One region of the Roseixanthobacter psychrophilus genome, then DNA from elsewhere that is predicted to be linked to it. Evidence: predicted binding sites of a transcription regulator. Region 1 holds the regulator's gene; the other holds the start of a gene.
The links. Region 1 encodes PhoB, which activates phosphate uptake and scavenging genes when phosphate is short. Its sites were predicted from a motif close to TGTCATNNANCTGTCAT; they were not measured.
Positions count from the first base shown of each region.

Region 2: the regulator PhoB is predicted to act here: its motif matches at 1,160-1,176, upstream of pstS (phosphate ABC transporter substrate-binding protein PstS).

Region 1 is NZ_JBAFWT010000024.1:26,509-33,737, forward strand. Features, by position in the region: gene V5F77_RS18910 (ATP-binding protein) at 1-1,284, shown strand, start outside; gene pstS (phosphate ABC transporter substrate-binding protein PstS) at 1,412-2,455, shown strand; gene pstC (phosphate ABC transporter permease subunit PstC) at 2,581-3,567, shown strand; gene pstA (phosphate ABC transporter permease PstA) at 3,581-4,411, shown strand; gene pstB (phosphate ABC transporter ATP-binding protein PstB) at 4,460-5,284, shown strand; gene phoU (phosphate signaling complex protein PhoU) at 5,304-6,032, shown strand; gene phoB (phosphate regulon transcriptional regulator PhoB) at 6,038-6,739, shown strand; gene V5F77_RS18945 (hypothetical protein) at 7,021-7,229, shown strand, end outside.
Region 2 is NZ_JBAFWT010000008.1:100,303-107,531, reverse strand. Features, by position in the region: gene pstS (phosphate ABC transporter substrate-binding protein PstS) at 35-1,063, opposite strand; gene V5F77_RS10305 (arsenate reductase (azurin) large subunit) at 1,351-3,813, opposite strand; gene V5F77_RS10300 (arsenate reductase (azurin) small subunit) at 3,825-4,346, opposite strand; gene V5F77_RS10295 (sigma-54-dependent transcriptional regulator) at 4,518-5,840, opposite strand; gene V5F77_RS10290 (ATP-binding protein) at 5,830-7,229, opposite strand, start outside.

The DNA.
Region 1 (7,229 bases):
GTCGCGCTGCTGGCCGTCAGCATACTGTGCGCGGTGGGCGCGGTGTTCGGCCTGATCGCGCCGGTGTTCGCGGTCTTGCTGATCCCGCTGTTCGCGCTCGGCCTGTTCTTCGTCGGGAAGGCGCGCGTGCCGCATGAGCCGGTGCTTGAAAGTACCCCGCGCGAGGAACTAGCGCCGCCGCCGCCGCGGGTGGACCCGCGCGTGGAGGCGGTGGTGGCCGCCTTGCCGGAGCCCGCGCTGCTGCTGACCCCGAGCGGGGAGATCCTGACCGCGAACCAGCGCGTGGCGCTTTCGGTGGGGCCGGCCAAGGTGGGCGATCCGCTGTCCTTTCTCGTCCGCGTCCCGGAGGTGCTGGAGGCCGTGCGCGCCGGTGCCCAGGACGGGGTGCCGCGGCGCGTCGAGTTCGGCGAGCGGGTGCCGCTCGATCGCTGGCTGGAAGCCCATGTGGTGCCGCTGCGGCTGAATCCGCGGCGTCCCGGCGCCGGCGGGCGGGAGGACCGCACGCCGGACACCGTGCTGCTCACCTTCCGCGACCTCACCCACCAGCGCCGGATCGAGCAGATGCGGGCGGATTTCGTGGCGAACGCCAGCCATGAGCTGCGCACGCCGCTCGCCTCGCTGCTGGGCTTCATCGAAACCCTCATGGGGCCGGCCCGCAACGACGTGGCGGCGCGCGAGCGGTTCCTCGGCATCATGGCGGCGCAGGCGCGGCGCATGTCGCGCCTGATCGACGACCTGCTTTCCCTCTCGCGCATCGAGTTGAATGCCCATGTGCGGCCGGAGACGCCGGTGGAACTGGGCGGCATCATCGCCCATGTCTGCGACACCCTCGGCCCGCTGGCGGAGGATCGCGGGGTCTCGATCGAGATCACCCGCCCGGCCGAGCCGGTGTTCGTGCAGGGCGAGCGCGACGAGTTGATCCGCCTGTTCGAGAACCTGGTGGAGAATGCGCTGAAATATGGCGCCAACGGACGCCGGGTCGAGGTCGCGGTCTGGGTCGAAAAGGGGCTGTCATCCTCGGCCGTGGTGTCGGTGCAGGACTTCGGACCGGGGATCTCGCCCGAGCATTTGCCGCGGCTCACGGAGCGCTTCTACCGGGCCGACGTGGCGGTGAGCCGGGACCAGGGCGGGACCGGCCTCGGCCTCGCGATCGTGAAACATATTGTGGCGCGTCATAGGGGGCGATTGGGGATCGAGAGCCGGCAAGATGCCGGGGCAACCTTTACGGTCCGCTTCGATCTCATCGAGGCTCCGAATAAAAGTATAGAAAAAACAATAGCATAAACTGTCATCGCCTTGTCACGTTGGGGTCATAGAACCGTGGCGGCGGGCCGTTAGAGTTAACCGGCCCCAATGTTGCGTCGCGGCAGATAGCCGACGGGCGACACCTATTGGTCAAGGAGAGAACCCCGTGAAGCTGACCACCGCTTTCGGCGCAGCAATTGCTGTTGCCGGCTCCCTTTTCGCTGGCGGAGCCTTCGCCGCCGACATCACCGGCGCTGGCGCCACCTTCCCGGCGCCCGTCTACCAGGCTTGGGCCGTCGCCTATAAGGAAAAGACCGGCACCGGCCTCAACTATCAGTCCATCGGCTCGGGTGCCGGTCAGACCCAGATCTTCAACCGCACGGTTGATTTCGGCGCGTCCGACGCGCCGGTCGACACCGCCAAGCTGGCCCAGCAGAACCTGCTTCAGTTCCCGGCGGTGATCGGCTCGGTGGTTCCGATCGTCAACCTCGACGGCGTCGAAGCCAACAAGCTCAAGCTGACGGGCCCCGTTCTCGCCGACATCTATCTCGGCAAGATCACCAAGTGGGATGACAAGGCGATCGCCGCGCTCAACCCCGGTCTGAAGCTGCCCAGCATCGGCATCGTGCCGACCTATCGTTCGGACGGATCGGGCACCACCTACGTGTTCGCCACCTACCTCGCCGACGTCAGCGCCGAGTGGAAGTCCAAGGTTGGCGCTGCCACCTCCGTGTCCTGGCCCGCGGGCGCCGGTGGCAAGGGCAATGAAGGCGTTGCCGGCACCGTCAAGAACACCAAGGGTGCCATTGGCTACGTCGAATATATCTACGCTTCGGCCAACAATCTCGTGACCACCGAACTGCAGAACAAGGCCGGCAAGTATGTCAGCCCCACCGTTCCCGCGTTCCAGGCGGCTGCTGCCAATGCGGATTGGGCGAATGCGAAGGATTTCGCCGCGTCCATGATCAACACCCCGGGCGATGCGACCTGGCCGATCACCAGCGCGACCTTCATCCTGCTGCCCAAGCAGCCGAAGTCCGCCGAGCAGGCCAAGGACGTGATGAAGTTCTTCGATTGGGCCTTCGAGCATGGCGGCCCGATCGCCGAGAAGCTGCATTACATCCCGCTGCCCAAGGATGTGGCTGAGCGCGTCCGCGCCGCCTGGAAGTCTGACGTGATGGTCGACGGAAAGCCGGTCTGGTCGAACTGATCGACCGTCCTTGTCATGAGGTAAGCTCGGGCCGGCTTCGAAGACATTCGCAAGCTGGCCCGGGGTCGATCCTGCTGCGCTTTGGGGAGTGCAGCAGGATGCTTTCACCAAAAGGAAAGACGACAATGGACGCAACGATGGCTGGGCTTCCTGGGAGTAGCGTTCAACCGGGGCACATCGGCACTGCCAAGCCTGTCGGCCGGATCGCCGATTTGGTCTTTGTCGGCCTGCTCTGGGGATGCGGCATCTTCGTGCTGGTGTTGCTGGGCCTCATCATCGCGATGCTTTTTGAAGGCGGCCTTCCCGCTTTCTCGGCTTTCGGCCTCGATTTCCTCTGGTCGGCGACCTGGAATCCCGTGACGGAGAAGTTCGGCGCCCTGGTCATGATCTACGGCACGATCTTCAGTGCCATCATCGCCGTCATCGTCGCGCTTCCGCTGTCCTTCGGTATCGCCTTCTTCCTCACGGAGATCGCGCCCCAGGTGATGCGTCGGCCGATCGGGGTAGCGGTTCAGCTCCTCGCCGCCGTCCCGTCCATCATCTACGGCATGTGGGGCTTCTTCATCATCTCCCCGCTCATGGCCGCCTATGTGCAGCCGCCCCTGATCGATTGGCTCGGTCCCATTCCGGTGCTCGGCGCCCTTTTCACGGGGCCTGCCCTGGGCGGCGGCATGTTGACCGCAGGCCTTATCATGGCGGTCATGATCCTTCCCTTCATCACGGCCATGTTCGTGGAGACGCTGGAATCGGTTCCCCCCATGCTGAAGGAATCGGCCTACGGCGTCGGCGGCACGACCTTCGAGGTGTACAAGAACGTGTCCGTGCCTTACGGTAAGACCGCCATGGTCGGCGCCGTGATGCTGGGCCTCGGTCGCGCGCTCGGCGAGACCATGGCCGTCACCTTCGTGATCGGCAATGCGACACGCCTCTCGGCCTCGCTGTTCGCGCCCGGCGCGACCATCGCCTCGACCATCGCCAACGAATTTCCGGAAGCCGCGCAGGGCTCGCTCAAGCTGGACTCGCTCCTCGCTCTGGGCTTCATCCTGTTCGTGATTTCCTTTATCGTCCTGGCGCTGTCGCGCTTCCTTGTCCGCTCCAACCTGAAGTCTTGAGGGGCCGGCCGCCATGTCGCTCGCAATCCGTCGCACCAAGGACCACGTTGTCAAAGCGGTGAGCACCGCGTTTGCCGGGATCGCCCTGTTTCTGCTGGCGTGGATTTTGTTCACCCTGGTCCAGAAGGGCCTTCCGGCCCTCGGGCTCAACGTATTCACCAAGATAACGCTGCCGCCGGGCCATAACGGGGGGCTTCTGAATGCCATCGTCGGGTCGCTGATCCAGATCGGCATCGCGATGGTCATCGGCACCCCCATCGGCCTCCTCGCAGGGACATTCCTGGCCGAGAATGGAAAGACCACGAAGGTTGGCCACGTCGCCAGGTTCGTGAACGACATCCTTCTCTCGGCGCCGTCGATCCTTGTCGGCCTGTTCGTCTATGCCTTCCTCGTCAACCCGTTCGGCGGGTTCTCCGGCTGGGCCGGCTCGGCGGCACTGGCGATCCTTGTGATCCCGGTGGTGGTGCGGACCACGGAGGACATGCTGAACCTGGTGCCCATCGGCTTGCGCGAAGCGGCCTATGCGCTCGGTGCGCCTCAATGGAAGGTCGTGATGATGGTGACCTGGCGCGCTGCGCGCGCCGGGATCATGACCGGCGTCCTGCTCTCCATCGCCCGCGCCGCCGGCGAGACCGCGCCGCTGCTGTTCACCTCGCTAGGCAACAATTCATGGTCGACCGATCTGTCGGCGCCGATGGCGAGCTTACCCATCGCCATCTATCAATATGCCGGCAGCCCCTTCGATGACTGGGTTGCCCTGGCCTGGGCCGGTGCCCTGCTCATCACGGTGTCCGTGCTGGTGCTGAACATCGTCTCCCGTCTCTTCCTCGCCCGGGCGGGCTGAGCGCCTGGACCCCTGGACAACCGCACATCAAGATCCAAGAGGCCGAAGATGAATTCCGCAGTGGACCCCACCTTCAACATCGCATCGTCCGTCTCGGCCAAGCCCGATGCGGTGCAGGCGCCGACCAAGATCAAGGTGGAGAAGCTCGATTTCTATTACGGGCAGAACCATGCGCTGAAGAACATCAATTTCGAGATCCCCGAGAAGCGCGTCACCGCGATGATCGGTCCCTCGGGCTGCGGCAAGTCCACCTTGCTGCGCGTGTTCAACCGCATGTACGATCTCTATCCCGGCCAGCGCGCCGAGGGTGGCGTCATGTTCGATGGGGTGAACATCGTCGGCAAGGACCTGGACCCGACCGTCGTGCGCACGCGCATCGGCATGGTGTTCCAGAAGCCGACCCCGTTCCCCATGTCGATCTATGACAACATCGCCTTCGGCGTGCGCCTGCACGAGAGCCTCAACAAGGCGAAGATGGACGAGCGGGTGGAAAGCTGCCTGCGCAAGGCCGCCATCTGGGAAGAGACCAAGGACCGCCTGCACACCTCGGCGCTCGGCATGTCCGGCGGCCAGCAGCAGCGCCTGTGCATCGCCCGCACCATCGCCGTGCAGCCGGAAGTGATCCTGCTGGACGAGCCCACCTCGGCGCTCGACCCGATCTCCACCTCGAAGATCGAAGATCTGATCGACGAGTTGAAGCAGGATTTCACGATCGTCATCGTGACCCACAACATGCAGCAGGCGGCGCGCTGCGCCGATATCACGGCCTTCTTCTATCTGGGAGAATTGGTTGAAGTCGCGCCATCCGACGTGATCTTCACCAATCCCAAGCAGATCAAGACCCGCGACTACATCACCGGCCGCTTCGGCTGAGCGAACAAGGATCTGCGAGATGTCCGACCATACCGTCTCGGCCTTCGATGCCGAGCTGAAGGAGATCGGCCGCAAGGTCGTCGAAATGGGTGGCCAGTCCGAGCGCATGGTGGCCGATGCCGTCGGCGCCCTGATCCGCCGCGATACCGCCGCCGCCCAGCGGGTGATCCTGCTCGACACGAGCGTCGATCACCTGCAGCGGGAAATCGAGGAAAAGGCCATCCTCTGCATCGCCAAGCGTCAGCCGGTCGCCAGCGACCTGCGTGACGTGGTGGCTTCGATCCGCATTGCTTCCGACCTGGAACGCATCGGCGATCTCGCCAAGAACGTGGGCAAGCGCGTGCTCGCCATCGAAGGGGAATACCATCCCCAGAAGCTGGTGCGCGGCGTCGAGCACATGTCCGACCTGGTGCTTGAGCAGCTCAAGGAAGTGCTGGACGCCTATGCCAGCCGCGACAAGGCCAAGGCCGTGGACGTGTGGGTGCGCGACAGCGGCATCGACACCATGTACACGTCCCTGTTCCGCGAGCTTCTCACCTATATGATGGAAGATCCGCGCAACATCTCGGTGTGCACGCATCTGCTGTTCTGCGCGAAGAACATCGAGCGCATCGGCGACCACGCGACCAATATCGCGGAAACCATCTATTACATGGTGTCCGGCCAGGTATTGTCGGACGAACGCCCGAAGGCGGATGTCTCCAGTGAGACCACCGTTGCTTTCCCGGGGGTTAGCCTTCAGGGGTAAAATCTGTGGCTGCGCGTATCTTGATTATCGAGGACGAGGAACCGCTGACCCTTCTGCTCCGCTACAATCTGGAGTCCGAGGGCTATTTCGTCGAAAGCGTCGGACGTGGCGACGAGGCCGAGACCCGGTTGCGCGAAAGCGTGCCGGATCTCGTGATCCTCGACTGGATGCTGCCGGGGTTATCGGGCATCGAACTGTGCCGCCGCCTGCGCACCCGTCCGGAAACGGAACGCCTGCCAGTCATCATGCTCACCGCAAGGGGCGACGAGACCGAGCGCGTGCGCGGCCTTGCTACCGGGGCTGACGATTATGTGGTGAAGCCCTTCTCCGTGCCGGAACTGTTGGCGCGCGTGCGCGCCCTGCTGCGCCGGGCGAAGCCGGAGCATGTCGCCACCCTACTGCGGGCCGGCGACATCGAGCTGGACCGGGAGACCCACCGGGTGCACCGCTCCGGCCGCGAGGTGCATCTCGGGCCAACCGAATTCCGCCTGCTGGAATTCCTCATGCAGAGCCCAGGACGGGTGTTCTCACGGGAGCAATTGCTCGACGGGGTGTGGGGGCAGGACGTCTATATCGACGAGCGCACCGTGGACGTGCATGTCGGCCGGCTGCGCAAGGCGATCAATCGCGGGCGCCAGTCGGATCCGATCCGCACCGTCCGTGGCGCCGGCTATTCCTTCAACGAGATGTTCGCCCGCGTTCACTGAGCGGATGACGAGGAAGGCCCATGGGTTGACTCATGGGTCTTCGGCCAAGCTTGGGCCTTCGGTCAAGCTAGCGCGGCGCCTGAGCGTAGCCCTCCCGGCCCCGTTCGGAAGCCGCTGGTATGATGCGGTCCGCGCTCAAGGCGGCATCATCCGAAGGTTGCGGTAGGTCATCCCAAACGAGGATATCGGCGTCCTCCCGTGTGATGGCCGCCCGATGGGGCCATGGCTAAACGTGAAGGCAACGGAGGATTTGGCCTCCAGTCTTCACGAGACCCTGCGCTATGGCCCAAGAGTCCCATCCCCTGCCGCCGTTCTCCGCGTCCGTATCCCGCGTGCGGACGGCATCCAACGCCAGCGCCGTGCGCCGCTGGAACGCGCTCCTGGCGGTGTGCCTCGGTGGCATGCTGCTCGCCTCGGCCTTCACCAGCGCTAGGGCGGGTGAGATCTCGCCGCCGCTGAATTGCGCGGAAGCCGCGTCGATCATCGCCCG
Region 2 (7,229 bases), on a different contig from region 1:
GGCCTGTAGGAAACGCCCGCGCCGTACAGTGCTCTCAGGCCCCGCCCTTAAAGGTTTTTGCCCAATAGTCCTTCACCTGCTGAACCAGAGCCGGCGGCAAGGGAACGTAACCCAGCTCCGAAGCATATTTCTCGCCCTCGCCCAGGGCAAAGCGCCAGAATTCAAAGGTGGCCTGACTGTTGGCGGGAACCTTCGGCTCCTTGTACATCAGCGCGAACGTGGTCGCGGCGATGGGGTAGGCGCCTTCAGCGGTGGAATCGTTGATGATGACGAAGAAGTCCTTCGCATTCGCCCAGTCGAAGCTCATCGCTGCAGCCTGGAACGACGCCGCGCTCGGTGCGATGAACTTGCCCGCCCGGTTCTGCACAAGTCCATAAGCAAGCTTCGCTTGAACCACATACGTATATTCGACATAGCCGATGGCGTTGGCGACCCGCTTGACCTCTGTGGAAACCCCTTCGTTGCCGCGCGCGCCGGTTCCCACCGGCCATGCGACCGCGCTGCCTTCGCCCACCTGCTGTTTCCATTCCGGGCTTGCCTTGGCAAGGTAGGACACCCAGTTGAACGTGGTGCCGGAGCCGTCGGAACGGTGCACCACCGCGATCTTGGCGTCGGGCAGCTTGATGTCGGGATTGAGGGCCTTGATGGCAGGATCAGACCAGGTTGCGACCTTGCCGAGATAGATGTCGGCTAGAAGGGAGCCGGTGAAGCGGATCTGGCCGGGCGCCACGCCCTCCAAATTGTACACGGGCACAACGCCACCGAACACGATGGGGAACTGGCCAAGGCCATATTTCTCCAATTCCTCCGGCTTCAGCGGCTTGTCGGAGGCGCCGAAATCCACGACGCCGTCCCTGATGCGGTTGACCCCCGCAGAGGAGCCCACCGATTGGTATCCGACCAGGTGGCCCGTGCGCTCGCGGAATGTCTCGGCCCACTTCCAGATGATGGGATAGGCAAAGGTGGAGCCGGCGCCCCGTACTTCCGCCGCATGCGCGACAGGCGTGAGCGTGGATAGGGCCGCGAGCGCCGCTGCGGCTGTCAAGGCAAGTATGCGATTCACGGCTGGCCTCCCTTGCGTCCTCCCGACACCCCATTCGGGTGCTGCCCGAATGAGTCATTATGTCGATAGGTATGGACAGATCGATATCCGACGTTCGTGTCAGGCGTGTGACGCCGCGCGGCGCCTGTGCCCATCGGCTCCGGTGGATATGATGTGACCAACCGCATCTTCACCAACCCGACCGAGGAGCGCACGCGCGCCTACATCACCGGCCCGTTGGGCTGAGATGTTTGGCTCGGGGGGAGGGGGACGGCCGACGCCTGGGCGCCGGCCGATGGCGTGCGCCGTCAGACAGGATATTCCTTCGACTTGAAGGTCAGGTGCCGCACCCCTTCAGGTGCGTCCGCGATCTTGCGGATGTTGCCCCACGTCTGCTTGTAGTTGGGGATGATATCCTCATTGACCCCGGCTGAGACCGTATTGCCCTGCACGCCGGTCGGAAAGCCAAACAGCATGAAAGTCTCCTTCCGCTTCGCCGTGGGTGTGGGATAGGCCATGGCCTGGGTCGAGCCGTTCTCGTTGTAGACTTCCACGAGATCCCCGCTCTTCAGGCCGAGTTCGCCCATGTCCTGGGGGTTCATCTCGATGAAAGGATAGGGCCAGCGGTCCATCACCAATTCGTTCTCGACGTCGAGATAGGCGCTCTGCCAGACGAGGTTCGCCCGCCCGTTATTGATGAGGAAGGCGAATTTATCCTTCTCCGCCTGCTTGCCGGGGGCCTGGAGCCCGCGCCATTTGGTTTCGGCGAACACCGCCTTGCCATCGGGCTTGTTGAACTTGCCATCGGCAAACAGCCGCTTGGTGCCGACGATCTTGCCATCTGCGAAGGCCGTGGCGGGCTCCTGGAAGCCGTTGGTGCCCATGGTCCGCAGGCGATCATAGGTGACGAACGTGCCGCCCTTTTCATTCTTGGCGTAGCCGTCCATGAAGGCGTCTTCCTCGGTCTTCCAATCGAAGCCCTTGAACTTGTCCGCCACCTCTGTCTTCCCCATGGAACGGAACACCCGCTCCATGTGATTGGCGATCCGTGCGGCGATGAGGCAATCAGGCATGGCCTGGCCCGGCGGGTCCATGTAGCGTTCGGTGAGGCGCATGCGCCGCTCGCCGTTCATGGAGGTCAGGTTCATCTCGCCGGAGGTGGCGGCGGGCAGCATCACATGGGCCGCCGCGCCGATATGGGTCGGCACGATGTCCACATCGACGCTGAACAGCCCGCCTTTGCGGATGGCGCCCATGATGGCGGCCACCATGGCGTCGCGGTCGCCATAAGGAACCCCATTCATCGCGTCCTTCACGAGGTCCGTGCGGGTCTTGTACGCACGCTTGAAGGCCATGGCGTTCAGCGTGGTCTTGTAATGATCGCAGCCCCAAATGTGGTGCACGCCGCCCTTGCCCTCGATCAGCAGCTTGTCCACATAGGCCGCCGGCCGGCCCACATGGGCGTCGGACGGGCGGCAATAGCCCTCCTGGTGGCCGCCCATGCGCACGCAGCCGCCGCCCGGACGGCCGATATTGCCGGTGGCGAGGGCGAGATTTACCAGCGCCTGATTGGTGCGGTAATTGTCATTGCCCCAGATGAGGCCCTTCTCATAGGCGAACATGGCGCGCCGGCGTGCCGCGCCGGCCTTGGGCTCGGCGATCCATGTGACTGCCTTGATGATATCCGCTTCGCTGAGGCCGGTAGCGCTCGCCGCTTCCGCCACGCTCACCTTGTTCGCGGCCAGGGCCTTGTCGAAATCCTTCGTGGAGGCGGCGATAAAGCCCTTGTCGATCCACCCCTTCTCTGCCGCATAAGTGAGCCAGGCATTGAACAGGATCAGGTCGGTTCCCGAATTCAGCGCGAGATGGAGCACGTTTTCCTTGCCCGCTTCCACCTCGCAGGCATTCGCCGTGACGGTGCGGCGCGGATCAACAATGACGATGCGTGCCTTTGCCACCGGCTCGCTGCCAAACTCCGCCTTCTTCTTGTCGAGAGAGGTTCCGCGCAGATTGGGGACCCAGTGGTTGAGGAAATAATTGGTCTGGGTTTCGAGCGCATTGGTGCCCACCGCCACGAGCGTGTCGGCAAGTTCCGCGTCCTCGTAGCAATTGTTGAGTTCACCCACCCCCATGTCGCGCGAGCCGTGGACTTCGGAATTGTAGGCCGGGCGATTGTGGATGCGGATGTTTTTGACCTTCATGGCGCCGAAATAGAGCTTTCCGGTACCCCAGGTGTTCTCGTATCCGCCACCCGCGCCGCCGTGATCGAAGGCGGACACGAACAGACCGTCCTCGCCTTGTTCCGCGATGACCGCGGCGGTGACCCGCGCGACGAGGTCGAGGGCGTCATCCCAGCTTGTGGGCTGGAGCTGCCCGTAGCGCCAGACTTGAGGATCGGTGAGGCGCTGGAGCTGGGTGTTGCGCTGACGTGAATAGCTCATCTCCGCGATCCGGGCCCCGCGCACGGAGCCGAGGCCGGAATTCACGACGCATGCCTTGTCGGGCTTGATAACGATGTGCACGTCCCGCCCGCTCTGCCTGACGATGTTGTACATGGACGGCGCATACCAAGCGGCGGTTTCTGCCGGCTGCTGCTTGGAAAGATCGACGCCGAAAGCATTCTCGCTCGGTGCCGTGCCGCCCTCGTATCGGGCGTCCCAGCTATAGGCCTTGTAGCCGCAGCCGACGATGCAATAGTGGCAGACGACGTTATGGACGGTCGCATTGGCCGGGATGATGGGCAATTGGCCGATCTGGCGCTTGTAAGCCATGGTGTCCTCCCTCAGAGCACGTTCGAAAGGCGGCCGTAGAGCAGCTCATCCACGCCTTCGGCATAGATGTCGCCCTTCGCGTCCACACGCAGCGCGTATTGCGGCAAGTTCTGCGTTGACTGGCCCCAGATCTGCTGCCCTCCCTTCTCGCAATCGAAACGCGAATAATGGCCAGGGCAGTTCAAAGTCTTGTCTGTCGTGCTGAATGAAAGCGGGAAACCCTTGTGCGGGCAGACGGCGGTGAAGCCGACGATGTCTCCGTCGGGGCCCGCGCCCCCGGGCACACGTGTCCCGAGCTTCAGCAGCACGCCGGGCGCATCGGCGTCCGGATAGGCCACATCCAGCGGCTCGTTGAGCTTCAGGTCGGTCACATTGGCAAGCCGGTTGGCGGGATATTTCACCAGCGCGAGCGAAGGGGCCGCCTTGGCTTGGGCAGGCAGGACGGCGGCGACGGCGGCGCCTGCGGTCGCAAGGCCGGCGCCGGTCAGGAAGCTGCGGCGGCCGGCATCGATGAGGCTCGGACATCTCTTCATGGAAGCTCCTCCCAGAGGGTAGTGGTCCTTTCGGACGCAAAACACCCTGCAGAAGCCGCGCCATGCGGAGCAGGGGAGAGAATTCAATGATTTAAGGCGCGGGCCAAGGCGTGCACGTCCGCCATCCCGAACATGCTGCGGCGCCGTCTGTCCGGAAGTGCGAACGTCGCCTCAGCCGCCGCTGCCGAGGCCGAGGCGGCGCATCTTCTCCCACAGGGTGGTGCGCCCAACGCCAAGCAGCCGGGCGGCGGCGGAGAGTTCGCCCGCGGTCGCGTTCAGCGCCCGGAGGATGTGACGCTTCTCGGCCTCCTGGCGCGCGGATTCCAATGAGCCGATCCGCGCGCCACTGATTGCGCCATCGCCCTTCAGCTCGGGAAACAGATCGCCGGGCATGAGCCAGGGTCCTAGAGCCAGAGCCACGCCGCACTCCATGCGATTGCGCAGTTCCCGGATGTTGCCGGGCCAAGGATGCTGTAGCGCTGCCTCCTCAGCGAGGGCGCTGATCCCTTTCAGGCTGGTCTCGGTGCCGGTGCTAAATTCCGAAAAGAAGCGCTCCATGAGCCAGGGGATATCTTCAAGACGCTCCCGCAGAGGTGGCAGGCGAATGCTGACCGCATTGATCCGATAAAGAAGATCCTCGCGGAATTGTCGGCCGACCACGCGCTGCGCCAGATCGGCGTTGGTGGCCGTCACGATGCGGCCGGCGAAGGTGATCTCCTTCTCCCCGCCCACCCTTTTAAACGTCTTGCTCTCGATCAGCCGCAGGAGTTTTGCCTGCAATTCCGGACGCAATTCCCCAATCTCGTCAAGAAACAACGTGCCGTCGCCGGCGCGCTCGGCGTAGCCGAGATGGCGCTGCGCGGCACCGGTGAAGGCGCCGCGCTCATGGCCGAACAGCTCGCTTTCCATGAGGTCGGCGGGAATGGCGGCGCAATTGACCGCGATAAATGGCGCAGCCGCCTGCCGCGAATGCCCATGGACGAAACGGGCGGCCACATCCTTACCCGTCCCTGTCTCACCCGTGATAAGCAGATTGGTGGACAAGCGGGCCACCCGGCATAACAACGCCTCCACCTGCCGAATGGCGGGCGAGACACCGAGCGTGCCACCTTCCATGGCCCCATGCGGCATCAGCAAATCGGTAAGCCGCGCCAGGAAGTCGTCCATCTCGAACGGTTTGGTGACGTAGTCCGCCGCGCCGGACCGCATCAGGCGCACCGCTTGGTCGATGTCGCCATGACCGGTGACGAAGAGGAAAGGCGGCGTCTGCGGCACGTGCGCCGCCTCGCGGAACACGGCCTCGCCATCAAGATCGGGAAGGCGAATGTCGCACACGATCGCCTCGAACCGGATCTTCCGGATATCCGCCACCGCAGCGCGGCCGGTCCGCCACCAATGCACCGTCATTCCTTCCAGACCGAGCCGTTGGGCGAGGCTCTCGCCCATGATAGGATCGTCTTCCACGAGGCCGATGATGGGAGGCTCAGGCGACATGGGCCAACTCCACGGGGGCGATGAGAGGGAAGAGAAGGTGGATCCGCGTTCCCCCGGATAAGGGCCGCTCGACCTGCGCCGAGGCGCCAAGCTCATCCAGGATGCGCCGTGTGGTCCACAAGCCGAGTCCGCCGCCCCAGGGTGGGCCGCCGGCTTCTCCGCCAGCCGCAAGAAGGCGCGCCGCAAGGTCCGGAAGGCCATCTCCGTGATCCGATACGACCACATGCAAAGCGGTCGGCCCGACCGATGCCTCCACCGCCACTTCGCTTCCCGGCGGAGCGGCGGAGACCGCATTCAGCAGCAGGTTCAAAACGGCCTGGCGCACTGGTGTGCTGGGCAGGGCAAGCGACACGTCGAGAGGGCCGGAGAACTTCAGATCGACGCCCTTCCGCCGTGCCGCGGGCGCCACCAGCAGCCGCAGGTCCTCGAAATCGGCCATGGTGAGGGGCCGTGGCGCCTGGTCCGGCCGATACAAAGCAAGGGTTGTGCGCACCACGTCGCGGATACCGACAAGGCCACGTTCGAGAAGGCCGAGGGAGGATTTTCGGACCGCCGCATGGTGGCCATGGGTCTTCAGCGTCGCAAGCGCATTGAAGAGGCCTCCCAGCGGATTGTTGATTTCGTGGGCAAGCGCCGAGGTGAGCCGCCCGAGGCTACCGAGCCGATGCTCGTCCGCCAATTGCCGGGTCAAATCTTCCCGCTCGTACATGGACTTGACCAGCGCATTATAGGCGAGGAACAGGCGCGCGAATTCCGCGCCGGTGCGTGCGACCGCCTCCGGGGGCACGGGCGTCGCCCGCCCTTCGCTCGCAGCGCCCAGATAGCGCGAGAGCGTACGCACCGGCGCCATCATGCGGGCGACGAGCAGCCAGCCGGCAACGGCGAGCAGGAGCGTGACCATTCCGTTTGTGGCCGCGAGCGCAAGGACGACGTTGCGCCGCTCCAAAGCGAGATGGCTGGTATCAAAGGTGGCGTGGATGATCCCGACGATACGCCCGGGATAGGACAGCACCCGCGTCGCGCTGGCGTCGCGCGCACCGGCTTCGAAGGTAAAATCCCGCCCCGCGCCGCGCGCAGCCAGATCGGTCGGGAAGCGCGCGCCCAAAGGAAAGCGGCGGGGATCGGATGCCGCGATGACGCGGCCCTCCGCATCGGTGATGACCGCACTCAGCGGATGCAGGCTCTTGTTGAGATCTTGTGCCCGCATGATGGCATCATAGACTTCCCAGACATCATCTCTCAGGATCGCTGGCGCGACCGCCGACGAGAGGCTGTCCAGATAGGTCTGCGCCAAAGCGCGCAACTGACGCTCCTGCGTCTCCCCCAATCGGCTTAGCACGCGCTCGGAGAGTGCAAGCCCCACCAGCACCATGAGCGCCGCAACGGCCA